One region of the Aquabacterium sp. TM01 genome, then DNA from elsewhere that is predicted to be linked to it. Evidence: predicted binding sites of a transcription regulator. Region 1 holds the regulator's gene; each other region holds the start of a gene.
The links. The regulator FNR, encoded in region 1, switches genes on or off when oxygen is low (the NO sensors DNR and NnrR bind a similar motif). The targets are predictions, from matches to a motif close to TTGATNNNNATCAA.

Region 1 (4,282 bases):
AAGTACATGTGTCCGTATGCGCGCTTCCAGAGCGCCATGTTCGACCGCGACACGCTCATCATCAGCTACGACGAGAAGCGCGGTGAACCCCGTGGTGCCCGTTCGCGCAAGGCCAACGCCCAGTCCATGGGGCAGGGCGACTGCATTGATTGCACCTTGTGTGTCCAGGTTTGCCCTACGGGCATCGACATCCGTAAGGGCTTGCAATACGAGTGCATCGGGTGTGCTGCATGCATCGACGCCTGCGACAGCGTGATGGACAAAATGGGCACGCCCCGCGGCCTGATCCGTTATTCCACCCAAAATGCGATGGAAAAGGGGTGGGGGAACAGCGAGATGTGGGGGCGTGTCAAACGGCCACGGGTGCTGCTGTACACCAGCATCCTGATTCTGGTGTTGGCCGCTTTCGTGACCAGCCTTTTCAGTCGCCCCCCCTTCCGTGTGGACATCGTTCGTGACCGTGGCGCGCTGGCCCGTGTGGTGGATGATGGCTACATTGAGAACGTTTACCGCGTGCAGTTGATGAACGCCAGCGAGCGCGTGCAGCGCTACCGCGTGGGCGTGGAGCAACTGAGCCAGGCCAAGGTACAGGGCGGCGACAACGTCGTTCTGGGCCCCGCTGAGGCCCGTTGGGTCCCGGTCTCCGTGCGCATCCCGCCTGAAGTGGGTGCGCGCCTGGGCACGGGTGCAACAGGCGTCACCATTCTGGTGGAGCAGTTACGCCAGGGTGATGCCCCGCAAGTCGATGTCCGCGAGAAGACCACTTTCCTGGTCCCTCGCTGATGCCTGCAATCTTTGGAAATGACATGACACAGCCTCTCACGACACAAACCCCCTCGACACCCGTGGACAATCCGCCTTGGTATCGCCTGCCCATCGTCTGGATGGTCATTGGCGGGCCTGCGGCGGTCGTGGTTGCCTCGCTGTTCACGGTCGGCGTGGCGGTGAAAAACATCGATCCGGTGTTGGACACCTCCGCGACCCCGACACAGAAGGAGGCCCCGGCTTCCAAGGCTCGCAATCATGCCAACGAGGACGCCACACCGACCGCGCCTGCCGAGCGCTGAACCCCTCTGGCTGTCAGCCTAGGGTTTCTTCTGCTGATGGATGGGGCAGGCGAGCGCAACATGTGTCTTGTCTCCCATTCATCAAGGAGAAGGGCATGACACGTAACGCGCTCCGTGCAGGTCAGGTTCTCTGGCCGTCCTTTGTGGTGGCCGGTGTTCTGGAAATGCTGGTCTTCAGTGTGCTGGATCCGTCCACGCTGAGTTTCGGTGCCTGGCGCCCAGAATCTGTCACGGTCTACAGCTTGGCTTTTTTCGTCTTCTGGGCGCTGATTGCAGTGGCTGCCGCCGCCGCGCAGTGGATGGCAGCGTCTAACCAGGGCGGCGAGCCGCCCCACGTTGAATCGCTGCCTTCCCGCCGGCGCCGTTCACGCCACGGCACCGCTCAGCACGTTTGAAGCGTGCAGCAAAAAGCCCGCTCGCAGCGGGCTTTTCATTGGGGCCACTCTGGCCTCAACCTTTGACGCTGTTTACCAAGGCGCGCAAACCGGCTTCATTGGTAATGCGGATGTCGCGCTGCTTGACCTCCAGCAGGCCTTCGTCCTGGAACTTGGAGAACGTACGGCTGACCGTCTCGAGCTTCAAGCCCAGGTAGCTGCCGATCTCTTCACGCGTCATGCGCAGCACCAGGGCCGAGGCCGAAAAGCCGCGCGCATGAAGACGCTGAGTCAGGTTGAGCAGGAACGCCGCCAGGCGCTCTTCTGCGCGCATGCTCCCCAGCAACAGCATCACCCCATGGTCGCGCACAATTTCGCGACTCATGATCTTGTGAAACTGGTGCTGCAGGTCGGAGAACTCGCGCGACAACTCTTCCAGTTGCCCGTAAGGAATCACGCACACCTGCGAGTCTTCAAGGGCGATGGCGTCGCAGGCGTGCCGGTCGGTGCTGATGCCGTCCAGCCCCAGCAGTTCACCGGCCATCTGGAAGCCGGTCACCTGATCGCGGCCGTCTTCCGATGACACACGCGTCTTGAAAAAACCAGTGCGCACGGCGTACACCGAGCGGAAGGCATCGCCAGTGTGAAAGAGGGCATCTCCGCGCTTGACCGTGCGGCGTGTGGCCACCAGCGAATCGAGGTGGCTCAGTTGAGGTTGGGTCAGGCCAACGGGCAGACACAACTCGCGCAGATTGCAGCTGGAGCACGCCACCTTGAAGGCGTCCAACTTGACCCCGCCGCAGGAGGTGGTGGCCTCCGATTGCTCGCCCTGATGGCCTTGAGGCTGGTTCGAGGAAGCGCTGGTGCCGCTGACGTCGGTGATCGGAAAAATACTGTTCAACATGAGTAACCTCAAAGCCTGCCCGATTGTTGCCGCAATGACGGCTGAGAAATTGAGTTAGATCAACCCTGATGCCCGCGAGTTTGGCACAGTGGCTCACATGAGTGAACCTGTCCTGATTTCCGTACTGCCCTACACGCCCGTTGTGTCACGCGACATGCTGTCGCGCTTGGACGTCAACGGGCCGCGGTACACCTCCTACCCGACGGCCGATCGGTTTGTGGAGGCTTACGGGCCTGCTAACTATCGCCAGGCACTGCAGCAACGCGCAGAAGGCGGCGGCGTCATTGGCGGTGCGGCGACGCCTTTGTCAGTGTACGTGCACATTCCCTTTTGCGAGTCGGTTTGCTATTACTGCGCCTGCAACAAGGTCATCACCAAGCATCACGAGCGGGCGACGGAGTACCTGGAAGCCCTGCGAACCGAAATCGATTTGGTCAGCGCTCAGCTGGGAGCCCCGCAGCCCTTGTCGCAATTGCATTTTGGCGGCGGCACGCCCACGTTCCTGAATGACGACGAACTGGGGGGGCTTATGGCCACCCTGCGCACGGCTTTTCGCTTTGTGGAAGGTGGCGAGTACGCCATCGAAATCGACCCCCGCACCATTGACGCGGGCCGCCTCAAGCGTCTGGCGGCGATGGGTTTCAACCGCCTGAGCTTTGGGGTGCAGGATTTCGATCCCGACGTGCAGCAGGCCGTCCACCGCGTTCAGCCGTTCGAGCAAGTGGCCGAACTCATGCAAGCCGCACGGGCGGAAGGCTTCATGTCCATCAACATGGACCTGATCTATGGCCTGCCCAAGCAGACCCCAGAGAGCTTTCAGCGCACCATGCAACAGGTCAGCTCCCTGAAGCCCGACCGCATTGCCTTGTACGCCTACGCCCACCTGCCTCAGCGGTTCAAGCCCCAACGGCGCATCCATGCTCCCGATCTGCCCAAGGCCGAAGACAAGATCGGCATGCTCTCGACCGCCATTGAGGCCTTTGGTCAGGCAGGTTATGACTACATCGGCATGGACCACTTCGCCTTGCACCATGACAGTCTGGCCGTGGCGAAGCGCCAAGGTCGCCTACATCGCAACTTCCAGGGCTACAGCACCCATCCAGACAGCGATCTGATCGCGCTGGGCGTGTCGGCCATTGGCAAGGTCGGGGCCCACTATTGCCAGAATGCCAAGACGCTCGACGAGTATTACGACGCTCTGCGTCGCGGTGAATTACCCATCGTTCGCGGCCTGACCCTTTCGCGCGACGACCTGGTGCGCCGTGCCGTGATCATGGCCGTGATGTGCCAGGGGCGTGTCGACTATGAATCCATCGAGCTCGCCTACCTGATCAATTTCAGGCAATACTTCGAGGCTGAACTGCGCCTGCTGGAGCCACTCGTCGAGTCGGGGTTGGTGCAAATGGAGTCTGACGGTGTGCGCGTTACGCCCCTGGGGTGGTACTTTGTGCGGGCAGTGGCCATGGTGTTCGACCGCTATATCCAGGCCGACAAGACCTTGGAGCGCTTCTCGCGCATCATCTGAGTCTGTACGCGCGCACCGGGAGCCGACATGCTGACCGGATTGATGTTGACCGCCTTTCTCATGGGCCTGGGAGGCATCGCGCACTGTGCCGCCATGTGCGGTGCGCCGTGCGCGGCGGCCTTGCCACGAGGCGTGCCCGGGCTGGCGCTCGTGGGGCGCTGCCTGGCCTACATGCTCCTAGGGCTGGTTGCCTCTACGGGCGCGGGCCTGATCTCCCGCTGGGGCCAGCAGATCAGCATGTTGCAGCCGATCTGGGTGATGCTGCAGCTCGCAGCCGTGTTGCTCGGGCTGTGGTTGCTGTGGACGGGGCACATGCCTCGCCAGGTCAATGCCTGGGGGCAGCAGGCCTACCACCGTGCGCGTCAAAAAGTGATGGGCGATGGCGCCCCAGGTTGGTTGCGAGCCTCTCGCC
Region 2 (4,282 bases), 1.2 Mb from region 1:
GAGCGCGGGTTGCCCGCCACCTCAGCTTCAGACGGCTTGACACGCCCGATGGCGTGCAGCATCAGCGGCTTCGGGGCCGCAAACGGCACACGGCGATCGACCTCTTCCTTGCTGTGTTTGGCAATGAAGGTCTTGACGATGCGGTCTTCCAGCGAGTGGAAGCTGATGACCGCCAGACGCCCGCCGGGCGCCAGCATCGTCAGGGCAGAGGCCAGCGCATCTTCGAGCTCGCCGAGCTCGCGGTTGACGTGAATCCGAAGAGCCTGGAAGGTGCGGGTGGCGGGATCTTGACCGACTTCACGGGTTTTGACCGTACGAGCCACGACCGCGGACAGCTCGCCTGTGGTGCGCACAGGCTGGCCTTCATCGCGACGAGCGACAAGCGCCTTTGCAATGGGCCAAGCAAACCGTTCTTCTCCATAGGTGCGAATCACTTCCGTCAGTTCGTCGACCGAGGCGTGGGCCAGGAAATCGGCCGCGCTCTCGCCCTGGGTGGTGTCCATGCGCATGTCGAGCGGCGCATCGAAACGGAAACTGAAGCCGCGCTCCGGGTTGTCGATCTGGGGCGAGGACACGCCGATGTCCATCAGCAGGCCGTGCACCGGGCCCAGACCCAGGTCGGCGATGACCTCGGCCCAAGAAGAAAACGGCGCGTGCACGATCTGGAAGCGCGGATCGGTGATGGCGTCCGGCCCTTGCGTGGCGTGCGCGATGGCATCCGGGTCGCGATCGAGGGCGATCAGGCGAGCCTCAGGGCCCAGCTTGGACAGGATCAGGCGCGAGTGGCCACCACGGCCAAAGGTGGCGTCCACGTAGACGCCCTGCGGATGCGGACCCACGGCCGGATCCCACAAACCATCGACTGCCTCGTGCAGCAGGACGGTGCGATGCTGCAAAGGTGATGTGGCCTGTTGCATCGCGTCAGAAGGTGAAGTCCTGAAGCGCGTCGGGCATGGCTTGCGCCATGACTTCGGCCTCGTGCGCGGCGTAGCGCTGCGCATCCCACAACTCGAAGTGGCTGCCCATGCCCAGCAACATCACGTCCTTGGTGAGGCCGGCAGCGGCGCGCAACTCGGGCGCCACCAGCACGCGGGCCGCACTGTCGATCTCGACGTCCTGGGCGTTGCCCAGAAAGATGCGCTTCCAGCCCGAGGCGGACATGGGCAAGGCGGCCACCTTGTCGCGGAAGATCTCCCACGCGGGGCGCGGAAAGACCATCAGGCAGCCTTCAGGGTGTTTGGTGACGGTGAGTTGGCCGCTGCACAGGGCTTGCAGGGCGTCGCGATGGCGCACCGGAACGGCCATGCGTCCCTTTGCGTCCAGCGACAGCGCTGATGCTCCCTGAAAGACCAGACTCACACAAAACCCCACGAATTTGCACTAAATCCCACTTTACCCGATGGCGACGCTCCCGAACAGCCGGCAAGCGAAAAAATTCCAATGAAATCAAAGACTTACAACCGATTCGAGGGCAAAATTGCAAAGGAAAAGTCGTTATGAATCAACAACCTGCGGATGGGTCTGGAAGTGCTGCTTGAGAAACATCCCCCGTCAGTGTGGGGTAAACACCCCCCATGAACATGTTCTGTCAAGCGCGCTGAGCTGATGTGAATCAAGGCCCCTTGTTGCGAATGGTTCGCATTTGTTCATAGAATGGGGTATGACGGCACACCGCGCTCCCTCGCCCACCCTGCTGGCCACCACCTTGGACCAGTTGCCGGTGTGCACCTTTGCCACGATCCGGGAGGTGCGCAGCAGCCACCACGATGGCGGGGCTCTGAAGCGGCGCTTGATGGAGCTGGGTTTCGTCCCGGGCGAGCGCGTGCAGGTGCTGCGACGGGTGTTCCACGGTCACGGGCCCCTGGCCGTGCGGGTGGGCACGAGCACGTTTGCGATGCGCCGGATGGAGTCCTCGTTGATCGAGGTGCTGCCGGGCTGAGCCCCACGGTGACCTATTTTATTCTTTGTAGTTTGCAGGAGCGACGGTCATGGCGGCTGCGACACCCCCTGTGTCAACCACCCCGCTGATCGCGCTGGTTGGCAACCCCAATTGCGGCAAGACCGCCTTGTTCAACCGCCTCACGGGGGCACGCCAGAAGGTCGGCAACTATGCTGGCGTGACGGTGGAACGCAAGGAGGGGCAGTTTGTCTCGCCGGCCGGCCAGGCCTGGCGTTTGCTGGACCTGCCTGGCGCCTACAGCCTGCTGGCGGCCACGCCCGATGAGGCCATCACCCGCGATGTGATCGCCGGGGTGCGCGCCGGGGAGTCAGCGCCGATGGGCCTGGTCTGCGTGGTGGACGCCACCAACCTGCGCCTGAACCTGCGCATGGTGCTGGAGTTGCAGACGCTGGACGTGCCCATGGTGCTGGTGCTCAACATGATGGACCAAGCGACGCAACGCGGCATCCACATCGACGTGGCCCGCCTGCAGGCCGAACTCGGCATCCCGGTGGTCGAAGCGGTGGCGGTGCGCAGCGGCGGCGAGCAGGCCTTGCTGGCAACGCTGGACCAGACGGGCTGGGCGCAGTTGCCCGCCCCCACACGGCCCCGCGAGATGGCGCGCGTGGCCGCCACGCCGGTGGAGCAGAGCCACCGCCGCGTGGGTGAGTTGCTTGCTGCCTGCGTGCACATGCCCGAAGAAGGCAATCCGCTGACCGCCCGGCTGGACCACTGGGTGCTGCACCCGGTACTCGGCCCGGTGATCCTGGCCGCGCTGATGTTCCTGGTGTTTCAGGCGGTGTTCAGCTGGGCGGCGGGGCCCATGGACCTGATCGACACCGGCGTGGGTCAGATCGGCGCCTGGGTGCAGGCGCACATGCCCGACGGGATGCTGCGCAAGCTGCTGGTGGAGGGGGTGATCGGTGGGGCCGGCGGGGTGCTGGTGTTCCTGCCGCAGATCCTGATCCTGTTCGGCTTCATCCTGGTGCTGGAAGATTCGGGCTACCTGCCGCGTGCGGCCTTTTTGCTCGACCGCATCATGGGCAGCGTGGGACTGTCGGGCCGCGCCTTCATCCCGCTGTTGTCGAGCTTTGCCTGCGCCATCCCCGGCATCATGGCCACGCGCACCATTGGCGATCCGCACGACCGGCTCAAGACCATCCTGATCGCGCCGCTGATGACCTGCTCGGCGCGGCTGCCGGTGTATGCGCTGCTGATCGCGGCCTTCATCCCGGATCGCACGGTGGGTGGCCTGTTCAACCTGCAGGGCCTGGTGCTGTTCGGGCTGTACATGGCGGGCATCGTCTCGGCCCTGATCGTGGCGCTCGTGCTGAGGCGGGTGTTCAAACAGTCTGAAGCCCAGCCGCTGCTGATGGAGCTGCCCGATTACCACTGGCCGCATCTGCGCAACCTGGCGGTGGGGCTGTGGGAGCGGGCGAAGGTGTTCGTCACCCGCGTGGGCACCATCATCCTGTCGCTGATGGTGATGCTGTGGTTCCTGGCGAACTTTCCCGGCGCGCCTGCAGGGGCCACGGCGCCAGCGATCGAGTACAGCCTGGCCGGCATGATCGGGCGCGCGATGGCGGTGGTGTTCGAGCCCATTGGCTTCACCTGGCAGATCTGCATCGCGCTGATCCCGGGCATGGCCGCACGCGAAGTGGCCGTGGCGGGGCTGGGCACGGTCTATGCCATTGCCCAGACTGGCGATGACCTGCACACCGCCTTGCAAGGCGTGCTGGCTCAGGCCTGGTCCCTGCCCACCGCCCTGTCGCTGATGACCTGGTATGTGTATGCGCCGCAGTGCCTGCCCACCCTGATTGCCGTGCGGCGCGAGACCAATGGCTGGCGGGTGCCGCTGATCATGGCGGCTTACCTGTTCTCGCTGGCGTATGCGATGTCGTGGGTCGTGTACCGGCTCGCCCTGCAGTGGAGTGCCTGACATGCCTGCCGCCGCCTTCTTCTTCGACTGGCAAAACTGGGTGACGCTGGGCATCGGGCTGGTCGCGCTGGCGTATCTGGTGCGGCGCTGGTGGCCGACGTGGCGGGGGCTGTGGCAGCGCCCGGTGAGCGCCGAGGGTACGCCTTGCGAACGTGCCATGCCCGGGGCCCAGGCGCCCACCGCGGCCTGCGGAGGCGGCTGTGGCAGCTGCGGGTCCGCAGTCACGCCGCAGCGTGATCACCGCATCACGGTGCAGCGCGCGAAGACCCGCTGAAAACCGCGCCCTGAGTGCACGCCGCGTGCACCTCGCCCCGTCCACGCACACGCGCACGTCGGTCTGCGGGCGCGTGACGGGCCCCATGACACTCCCCTTGCCGGCGGCGGCGTCCCCGACGTACACTGTG
Region 3 (4,282 bases), 1.4 Mb from region 1:
GCCACCTGGCTCGCCTGATGTCGGGGCGCTTCTACGCCGCCGCGCGCGAAAGCGCCAAAGAGGTGCTGCGCCACGCGCCGCCGCTGTTCGAGCTGGCCAAGAAGCTGGAGGTGCACGCCAAGGGCATGGTGGTGCCGGCCACGATCTTCGAGGAGTTCGGCTTCAACTACGTCGGCCCGATTGACGGTCACGACCTCGACTCGCTGATCCCGACGCTGGAGAACCTGCGCGACCGCGGTGGCCCGCAGTTCCTGCACGTGGTGACCAAGAAGGGCTATGGCTACAAGTTGGCCGAGGCCGACCCGATTGCCTACCACGGCCCCGGCAAGTTCGACCCGGCCGTGGGCCTGGTGAAAACCGTGCCCGCCACGCCGCCCAAGCCCACCTTTACGCAGGTGTTCGGCCAGTGGCTATGCGACATGGCCGCCCATGACCCGCGCCTGGTGGCTATCACCCCGGCCATGCGCGAGGGCTCGGGCATGGTCGAGTTCCACAAGAAGTTTCCCTCACGTTACTTTGACGTGGGCATTGCCGAGCAGCACGCGGTGACCTTTGCCGCGGGGCTGGCCTGCGAAGGTCTCAAGCCCGTGGTGGCGATCTACTCCACCTTCCTGCAGCGTGGCTACGACCAGATGATCCACGACGTGGCGCTGCAGAACCTGCCCATGGTGTTCGCGCTGGACCGCGCTGGCATCGTCGGGGCCGATGGTGCCACCCACATGGGCGCCTTCGACATCGCCTTCGTGCGCTGCATCCCCAACATGAGCATGATCGCGCCGGCCGACGAGGCCGAGTGCCATCAGGCCCTGAGTGCGGCGCACGCGCAAAACCACCCGGTGTGCGTGCGTTACCCGCGTGGCGCTGGTGCCGGGGTGCCGGTGCCCACCGACCTCTCACCGCTGCCCTGGGGCAAGGCCGAGGTGCGCCGTCAGGTGCACGCGCCGGTGGCGGGCAAGCGCGTGGCCATCCTGGCCTTTGGCACCTTGCTGTATCCCGCGCTGCAGGCCGGTGAGGCGCTGGACGCCACCGTGGTCAACATGCGTTTCGTGAAGCCGCTCGACACCGAACTGCTGCTGGAAATGGCGCACAGCCACGACCTGCTGGTGACCGTGGAAGAGGGCTGCGTGCAGGGCGGTGCGGGCAGCGCCGTGGCCGAGGCCTTGTCGGCCGCCGGCGTGAACACGCCCTTGATGATGCTGGGTCTGCCCGACGAGTTTGTCGAGCATGGCGACCCGGCCAAGCTGCTGGCGCTGTGCGGTCTCGATGCCGAGGGCATCGAGCAGGCGGTGCGCGAGCGGCGCGCGCAACTGGCGGGTTGACGGGCTCTGAGCCCGACCCGCCTGTACGGGCCCTCAGCGAGGGCCGTGCAGGCTCAGCCGTGGGTGCCGCAGGGCTCCACGCTGCAACTGCTCACTGTGTTCTGGGGCAGCATCTCTGGCTTGCTGATGTGGCCGGTGACCGTGTCGTAGCCCACCTCGCTCAGGTGCTGGGCCAGGCCGGCATCCATGGCGTCGATGTGGTGCGGCAGCCAGACGGTCAACTCGTGGGCCATCTGGCGCACGATGGCCAGATTCCCTCCGGCGCCTTGCTCTGCCCCTTCCCGCATGATCTGCAACACCGTGGCATGTTGCGAGCTGTGGCAGTTGTTCGGCGCAAAGCCGGTGGCCTGCATCCAGCGGTCTTCCTGGGCAAAGTGGTCGGCCGTGTGCGCGATGAGCCGGCCCCACTGGGCGAGCAGGGTGTCATCGTCGGCGTCCAGCACCGCAGCGATCAGGTCGGTGCACTCGGTGTGCAGGGTGTCCAGCGCGTGCATGTCCAGCGACATGTCCGGGGACCAGGTGAAACTTGACATGGGTACTTCCTCACACGGCATCGGGGCCAACAACCATCACGGGGGCGAGGGTAGCCGGGTCGTACACGGGTAAGTTTGAGCTGGCTCAACAAAATCGGGCGGTACCCACTCCCCGTATGCGGGAGTCGGCATCGCCCGTGATTTTCTGACGATCACGCCAGACGGGTGCGGTGGCGGGCCACTTGGGTGCGCACCTGGTCGGGCGCCGTGCCGCCCAGGATGTTGCGGGCGTTGAGCGAGCCACGCAGGCTCAGCACCTCGTAGACGTCCTGTTCGATGGCGGGGTTGTAGGCCTTGAGCTTGTCCAGCGGCAGCTCCGACAGGTCCACGCCGGCGGCAATGGCGTCCTTCACGGCGTGGGCCACCACCTCGTGGGCATCGCGGAAAGGCAGGCCCTTTTTGACCAGGTAGTCGGCCAGGTCGGTGGCGGTGGCGTAGCCCTTCTTGGCAGCACGCTCCATCGCTTCGGGCTTGACGGTGATGCCCGCAGCCATCTCGGCGAAGATGCGCAGCGTGTCCTTCAGCGTGTCGACCGTGTCGAACAAGGGTTCCTTGTCTTCCTGGTTGTCCTTGTTGTAGGCCAGGGGCTGGCCCTTCATCAGGGTGATCAGGCCCATCAGGTGCCCGACCACGCGGCCGGTCTTGCCACGCGCCAGCTCGGGCACGTCAGGGTTCTTCTTCTGCGGCATGATCGACGAGCCCGTGCAGAAGCGGTCGGCCAGGTCGATGAAGCCGAACGACTGGCTCATCCACAGGATCAGCTCTTCCGACAGGCGCGAGACGTGCACCATCAGCAACGAGGCCGCGGCGGTGAATTCAATGGCGAAGTCGCGGTCAGAGACGCCATCCAGGCTGTTCTGGCAGACCGCTTCGAAGCCCAGCGTACGGGCTACGCGCTCGCGGTCGAGCGGGTAGCTCGTGCCGGCCAGGGCCGCCGAGCCCAGCGGCAGGCGGTTCACGCGCTTGCGCAGGTCGATCATGCGCTCGGCGTCGCGGGCGAACATTTCCACATAGGCCAGCAAATGGTGGCCAAAGGCCACGGGCTGGGCCACCTGCAGGTGGGTGAAGCCCGGCAGGATCACGTCGGTGTTCTGCTCGGCCACGTCCACCAGGGCTTTTTGCAGTTCGGTCAGCAGTAGGCCGATCTCGTCGATTTCACCACGCAGCCACAGGCGCACGTCGGTGGCGACCTGGTCGTTGCGCGAACGGCCGGTGTGCAGGCGCTTGCCGGCGTCACCGACCAGCTGGGTCAAACGGGCTTCGATGTTCAGGTGCACGTCTTCCAGGTCGAGCTTCCACTCGAAGGTGCCGGCTTCGATCTCACTGCGGATCTGGGCCATGCCCTTCTGGATCGCGGCCAGGTCATCGGCCGAGATCAGGCCCTGGGCCTGCAGCATGTCGGCGTGGGCCAGCGAGCCCTGGATGTCGGCCGCCCACAGGCGCTTGTCGAAAAACACGCTGGCGGTGTAGCGCTTGACCAGCTCGCTCATCGGCTCGGAAAACAGGGCCGACCAGGCCTGGGACTTCTTGTCGAGTTGGTTGGTGCTCATGAGGGGATCCGGCAGCGCGCTCTTCGCGCAGAATGTGCAAACCATGGATTTTAATGACCCTGTGGCCTCGGGCGCCAGTCCGACCGCTCAACCCCCTGCGCAACCCCCTGTGCTTTTCGACGTGTGTCACGTCGGGGTGGTGCTGCGTGTCGTGCTGACGGTGCAGCTCGTGACAGCGCTGGCGCTGGCCTTTTCCGCGCCCGATGCGGGCGAGGCCTTCAACCGCTGGTCGCAAACCACGGTGGCCACCTTGCCGGCCAGCTTGCTGTGGTTGGTGCTGGCCTGCGCCGCGCGACGGCCCCTGCAACGCGCCCGCGAGGGCGTGCAGTGGTTGTTTGCCATCGGCCTGGGCGCCGGGGTGGCGGTGCTGGCCCAATGGGAGCTGGCCTGGCTGGCACAGGTGTTGACCGACCTGCCGGTGCAGTGGGGCTGGCCACAGGTGCCCGCCGCCTTGACGGGAGGCTGGATGGGCGCGGCTTGCCTGGCCTGGTTGAAGCACCGCGCCCGCAGCGTGATGCCGGCCCATGCGGCGGCGCGCCTGGCCGAATTGCAGGCGCGCATCCGGCCTCATTTCCTGTTCAACACGCTCAATACCGCCATTGCGCTGGTGCAGGTCGACCCGCCGCGCGCCGAGCGGGTGCTGGAGGATCTGGCTGAACTCTTCCGTCAGGCCCTGGCGGCGCCGCAGGGTCGCAGCACCTTGGCCGACGAGATCGCGCTGTCGCGCCGCTATCTGGACATCGAACAGCTGCGCTTTGGCGAGCGCCTCAAGGTGCACTGGCAGCTCGATCCCGCGGCCGATGCCACCGTCTTGCCGCCCCTGATCCTGCAGCCCCTGGTCGAGAATGCGGTGCGCCACGGGGTCGAGCCCAGTGCCGAG
Region 4 (4,282 bases), 1.7 Mb from region 1:
ATGGCCACGGTACCCTGCCCGGCGATCACCTCGGGGTCGTCAAAGGGGTGGACGAAGGTCAGGGCTTCGGACTTTTCCAGCACCTTGGCGTGCTGGGCGGCATCGGAGTAGCTCTCGCCGTGCAAGACGATGCGCACGTTGTCGCCCCCGAAGCGCCGCACGGCGTCGATCTTGACCTGTGGGGTCGTGAACGGCATGACGATGGTGGCCTGGCAACCCAGGCGGCGCGCGCCCAGCGCCACGCCTTGGGCGTGGTTGCCGGCCGACGCGCAGATCACGCCCTTGTCGCGTGCGGCCGGGCTGAGCTTGGCCATCTTGTTGTAGGCCCCGCGCAGCTTGAAGCTGAACACCGGCTGCTGGTCTTCCCGCTTGAGATAGACCTGGTGACCCAGGCGGGTCGAGAGGTTGCGCGCCAGGTCCAGCGAGGTCTCCACGGCCACGTCGTACACGCGGCTGGTGAGGATCTTCTGCAGGTAGTCCTGAATCGTCAGCGGTCCGGCCTTGGCCTTGATCGCCGGCTTGGCCTGAGCAGAGGCGGTGCGGCGAGGGGTGGGCGAAGCGGCGGTACGCGCGGTCGACATGGAAACGACTCCGGAAAAAGGCAGATGCGGGATGCAATCCGTCAGTCTACTCCTGCGGGTTCCGGCTTGCTGGCGTGGGCAGCGGTCACAAAAAAGTGGGGCGCCACAGAAGGCGCCCCCGAAAACCTCACCAAACCACAGGTCTGGCTGGGCCCACGCAGAGAACTGATGCGTCTCAGGCGGCGCGGCGGCGACGCGCGGCGAAACCGATGCCAACCAGGCCCAGGCCCATCAGGGCGTAGGTGGAGGGCTCGGGCACGGCCACCGCGGGGGCCAGCACGTCCACCTGCAGGGTGCCGATCTCAAACAGCCCGATCAGGCCGATCGAGCCGGAGGCATTGAAAGCCGCCAGCAGCGGCGTGGCACCGGCCGTGGTCAACTTCAGGGCGCCCGTGCTCAACAAGCCAGTGCCAGCGGTGGCATTGAAGGTTTCGGAAACGGAGGCGGTGGTCGCCTTCAGGAACGCGCCGCTGTAAGCCTGTGAGCCGTTGATCGTCACGACGGCGCTCAGCGACTTGGTGGCGTTGCTGTAGCTCAGGCCGGTGATGTCGACGATGTCGGTCCCCGCGGTCAGACGGATGCCGTCGCTGGCGTTGGCCACGCCGATCAGGTCGGTGGCCGAGGCGTTGCTCAGGCTCACCGAAGTGAAGGCCGAGGTCAGCGTGCTGGTGCCTGCGTCGAAGGTGGCGTTACCGAGGCTGGTGAAGGTGGCCGAGGTCAGCAAGCCCGTCAGCCCTTCGAGGGACAGCACGGCCGAGGTCGGTGCGGTGAAAGCGGCGGCCTGCGCGGCCGTGAGGCTGGTCGCAAGCAAAGCGGCCAGGGCGGTGGACTTCAGAAAGGCAGAGCGTGCTTGCATGCGGTCACCTCTAGGTTGGTGAGATGTGGACAAAGCGGTCTTCACCGCCGATGACCCGATCTTGCAAGCACGGCCTCTAACGTCCTTTAGCGTTCACCCTTAAACACCCCCCATGCGAGGGAGGTCACAGCTGCGCACCTGGGAGCATTTGACGTCGAAATCGTCGTGCGCCAGCAAAAAGGGCTCCCGAGTGGGAGCCCTGTGGGGACGCGGAGCCTCGCGAGGCTCACGCCATGAGCCGCCTCAGAAGCGGTAGCCGAGGCCCACGCCGATCAGCAGGGGGTCGACCTTGAGGGTGCCAGCCTTCTGACCGAAGGAGGTCACGTCAGCATGGATCTGCACCTTCTTGACATCGACGTTGATCGACCACTGCTTGTTCAGCGGGATGTCCATGCCGGCCTGCAGGGCCCAGCCCCAGCTGCCGCGCTTGACGTTTGGCTCCAATGCTGTTTGCACTGCGCTGTCAAAGCGGACGCTGCTGAAGTTGGTGTAGTTGATACCAGCCCCCACATACGGACGGATGGCCGTGTCGTTGGGCATGAAGTGGTACTGCAGCGTCAGCGTGGGCGGCAGGTGACGCAGGCTACCGATCACGGCGCCATTCGACTTGACGTTGTGCTTTTGCGGGTAGGTCAGGATCAGCTCGGCGGCGATGTTCGGGGTGAAGAAATAGCTGATGTCCAGTTCGGGAATGAGCTTCTCGTTGACACTCAAACCCAAGCCGGTGCTGTCCTTGTTCGCCGGGTCGATGTTCACCGCGCGCACACGCACCTGCCAAGGGGTTTCCTGCGCAATGGCAGGGGTCAGAGCGGCCACAGACAGGGCGGCGATGGCAACAGCGCGGAGGGTCTTGTTCATGATGCAGTCCTTTGGATGACAGGGAACCGTTGCGACACCGACCTTCGGTGCCGCCATGAACACATTGCAACAAGTGCCCCTCGCGCCAGACTTGCGCCACATCAAGTCCGCTCAGCGAAAGCAGGGAACAACCCTGAGAAGCTCAGGGCGTTTGCGCCAGATCAGGAAAACCCGATGCCAGCGCGCCACACCCTGTTGACACGGCTGTTGCGGCCGTGGCTCAGCGCGGCCAAGGCGCCCCGATCAGGCGGGGATCAAGCCCAGGCGCTCGCACAGCGCCAGCACCGGCGCCGACTGGTTCATCGTGTAGAAGTGCAGGCCCGGCACGCCACCGGCACGCAGCTGCTCGCACAGGTCGGTGACCACGTCCAGCCCGAAGGCCTGGATGGAGGCCTTGTCGTCGCCAAAGCCTTCCAGTCGCGTGCGGATCCAGCGCGGCACCTCGGCACCACAGGCATCCGAGAAACGCAGCAGCTGGCTGCTGTTGAGGATGGGCATGATGCCCGGCACGACCGGGATGGTCGCGCCCAGTGCCTCGGCCTCTTCGACGAAGCGGAAGTAGGCGTCGCTGTTGAAGAAGTACTGGGTGATGGCCACATCGGCCCCGGCCTTGACCTTGGTGGCGTAGGCCAGCAGGTCGGCCTTCGGATTGCGGGCCTGGGGATGCATCTCGGGGTAGGCGCCCACCTCGATCTGGAAGTGGCTGCCAGTTTCCTCACGGATGAAGGCCACCAGGTCGCTGGCATAGCGGAACTCGCCAAAGCCGCCGTAGCCGCTGGGCAGGTCGCCGCGCAGCGCGACGATGCGCTTGATCCCTTCGGCTTTGAACTGGGCGAGTTGCTCGCGCACACTGGCCTTGCTCGCGCCGATGCAAGAGAAGTGCGGGGCCGCGTCGCAGCCTTCGCTCAGGATGGCGCGCACCGTCTGGATGGTGCCGTCTTGCGTGCTGCCGCCAGCCCCGTAGGTGACGGAGCAGTACTCAGGCCGGATCGCGTACAGCTGCTGGCGCACGGCGGCCAGCTTGTCGACGCCTTCCGGGGTCTTGGGCGGGAAGAACTCCACGCTCACCGGCAGGGAGTTCGGGGATGACTGCGTCATGTGTCTGACTTTCAAGGTGGGCACGCAGGCCCGCCGGGCCGATCAGGAAGATGATCAGGCCTGCGGCGACTGCGCCCAGATGAAGAATTCGAGGTTGCCGTCGCCACCGGCGATCGCGCTGGCAAAGCCCTTGTGGACGGTCCAGCCCAGGTCGGTACAGGCGCGGCGCACCATGTCACGGGCGCGGGCGTGCTGGGCCGGGTCCTTGACGACCCCGCCCTTGCCCACGTGGTCCTTGCCCACTTCGAACTGCGGTTTGATCAGCATCAGCACCTGCCCGCCCGGCTTGAGCCAGGGTGCCAGGTGGGGCACGATCTTGGACAGCGCGATGAAGGACAGGTCGGCCACGATCAAATCGAAACCTTCGGCCGGGGCGTGCTCGCGCAGCGGGCTGTCGTCCAGCTCACGGGCATTGACGTTCTCCAGCACCACCACGCGCTCATCGGTCTTGAGCTTCTCGTGGATCTGGCCATGGCCCACTTCCACGCCCACCACGCGGGTGGCGCCCTGGGACAGCAGCACGTCGGTGAAGCCACCGGTGCTCTGGCCCACGTCCAGACAGGTCAGCCCCGATACATCAAGGTCGATCTGCTGCAAGGCGCCTTCGAGCTTGAGCCCGGCGCGCGAGACCCAGCGCAGCTCCTCGTCATTGGTGACGCGAAACTGAGCCTCTTCCGGCAGGTCTTCCCCCGCCTTGCGCAGCACGGTCCAGCCCTTGGGGCCAAGCCACTGCACCGCCCGCGCATCGATCAAACGATGGGCGGTCGAGCGGGTGGGCGCGTGCCCTTGTTGAACGATGAGTTGGTCTGCGCGTGGCATGGTATTTCCAGTGAGGTGGCCGAAGCCAGATCCAGCAACCGCCGCGGAACCGGCTCTGCCGGGCCGCTGG

Region 2: the regulator FNR is predicted to act here: its motif matches at 1,603-1,616, upstream of AC3WW4_RS03345 (FeoA family protein).
Region 3: the regulator FNR is predicted to act here: its motif matches at 1,928-1,941, upstream of AC3WW4_RS15555 (hemerythrin domain-containing protein).
Region 4: the regulator FNR is predicted to act here: its motif matches at 2,387-2,400, upstream of AC3WW4_RS01605 (OmpW/AlkL family protein).

The regions. Positions count from the first base shown of each region.
Region 1 covers NZ_AP046529.1:1,969,748-1,974,029, forward strand. The annotation lists gene ccoG (cytochrome c oxidase accessory protein CcoG) at 1-783, shown strand, start outside; gene AC3WW4_RS09015 (nitrogen fixation protein FixH) at 807-1,067, shown strand; gene AC3WW4_RS09020 (hypothetical protein) at 1,163-1,462, shown strand; gene fnr (fumarate/nitrate reduction transcriptional regulator Fnr) at 1,518-2,345, opposite strand; gene hemN (oxygen-independent coproporphyrinogen III oxidase) at 2,443-3,870, shown strand; gene AC3WW4_RS09035 (sulfite exporter TauE/SafE family protein) at 3,898-4,282, shown strand, end outside.
Region 2 covers NZ_AP046529.1:728,129-732,410, reverse strand. The annotation lists partial or broken gene rsmH (16S rRNA (cytosine(1402)-N(4))-methyltransferase RsmH) at 1-917, opposite strand, end outside; gene mraZ (division/cell wall cluster transcriptional repressor MraZ) at 922-1,353, opposite strand; gene AC3WW4_RS03345 (FeoA family protein) at 1,661-1,939, shown strand; gene feoB (ferrous iron transporter B) at 1,989-3,878, shown strand; gene AC3WW4_RS03335 (hypothetical protein) at 3,880-4,152, shown strand; TPP riboswitch at 4,281-4,282, shown strand, end outside.
Region 3 covers NZ_AP046529.1:3,369,388-3,373,669, reverse strand. The annotation lists gene dxs (1-deoxy-D-xylulose-5-phosphate synthase) at 1-1,319, shown strand, start outside; gene AC3WW4_RS15555 (hemerythrin domain-containing protein) at 1,373-1,852, opposite strand; gene argH (argininosuccinate lyase) at 2,005-3,402, opposite strand; gene AC3WW4_RS15545 (sensor histidine kinase) at 3,446-4,282, shown strand, end outside.
Region 4 covers NZ_AP046529.1:309,615-313,896, reverse strand. The annotation lists gene ilvA (threonine ammonia-lyase, biosynthetic) at 1-581, opposite strand, end outside; gene AC3WW4_RS01610 (PEP-CTERM sorting domain-containing protein) at 757-1,437, opposite strand; gene AC3WW4_RS01605 (OmpW/AlkL family protein) at 1,681-2,295, opposite strand; gene metF (methylenetetrahydrofolate reductase [NAD(P)H]) at 2,539-3,393, opposite strand; gene AC3WW4_RS01595 (TlyA family RNA methyltransferase) at 3,448-4,212, opposite strand.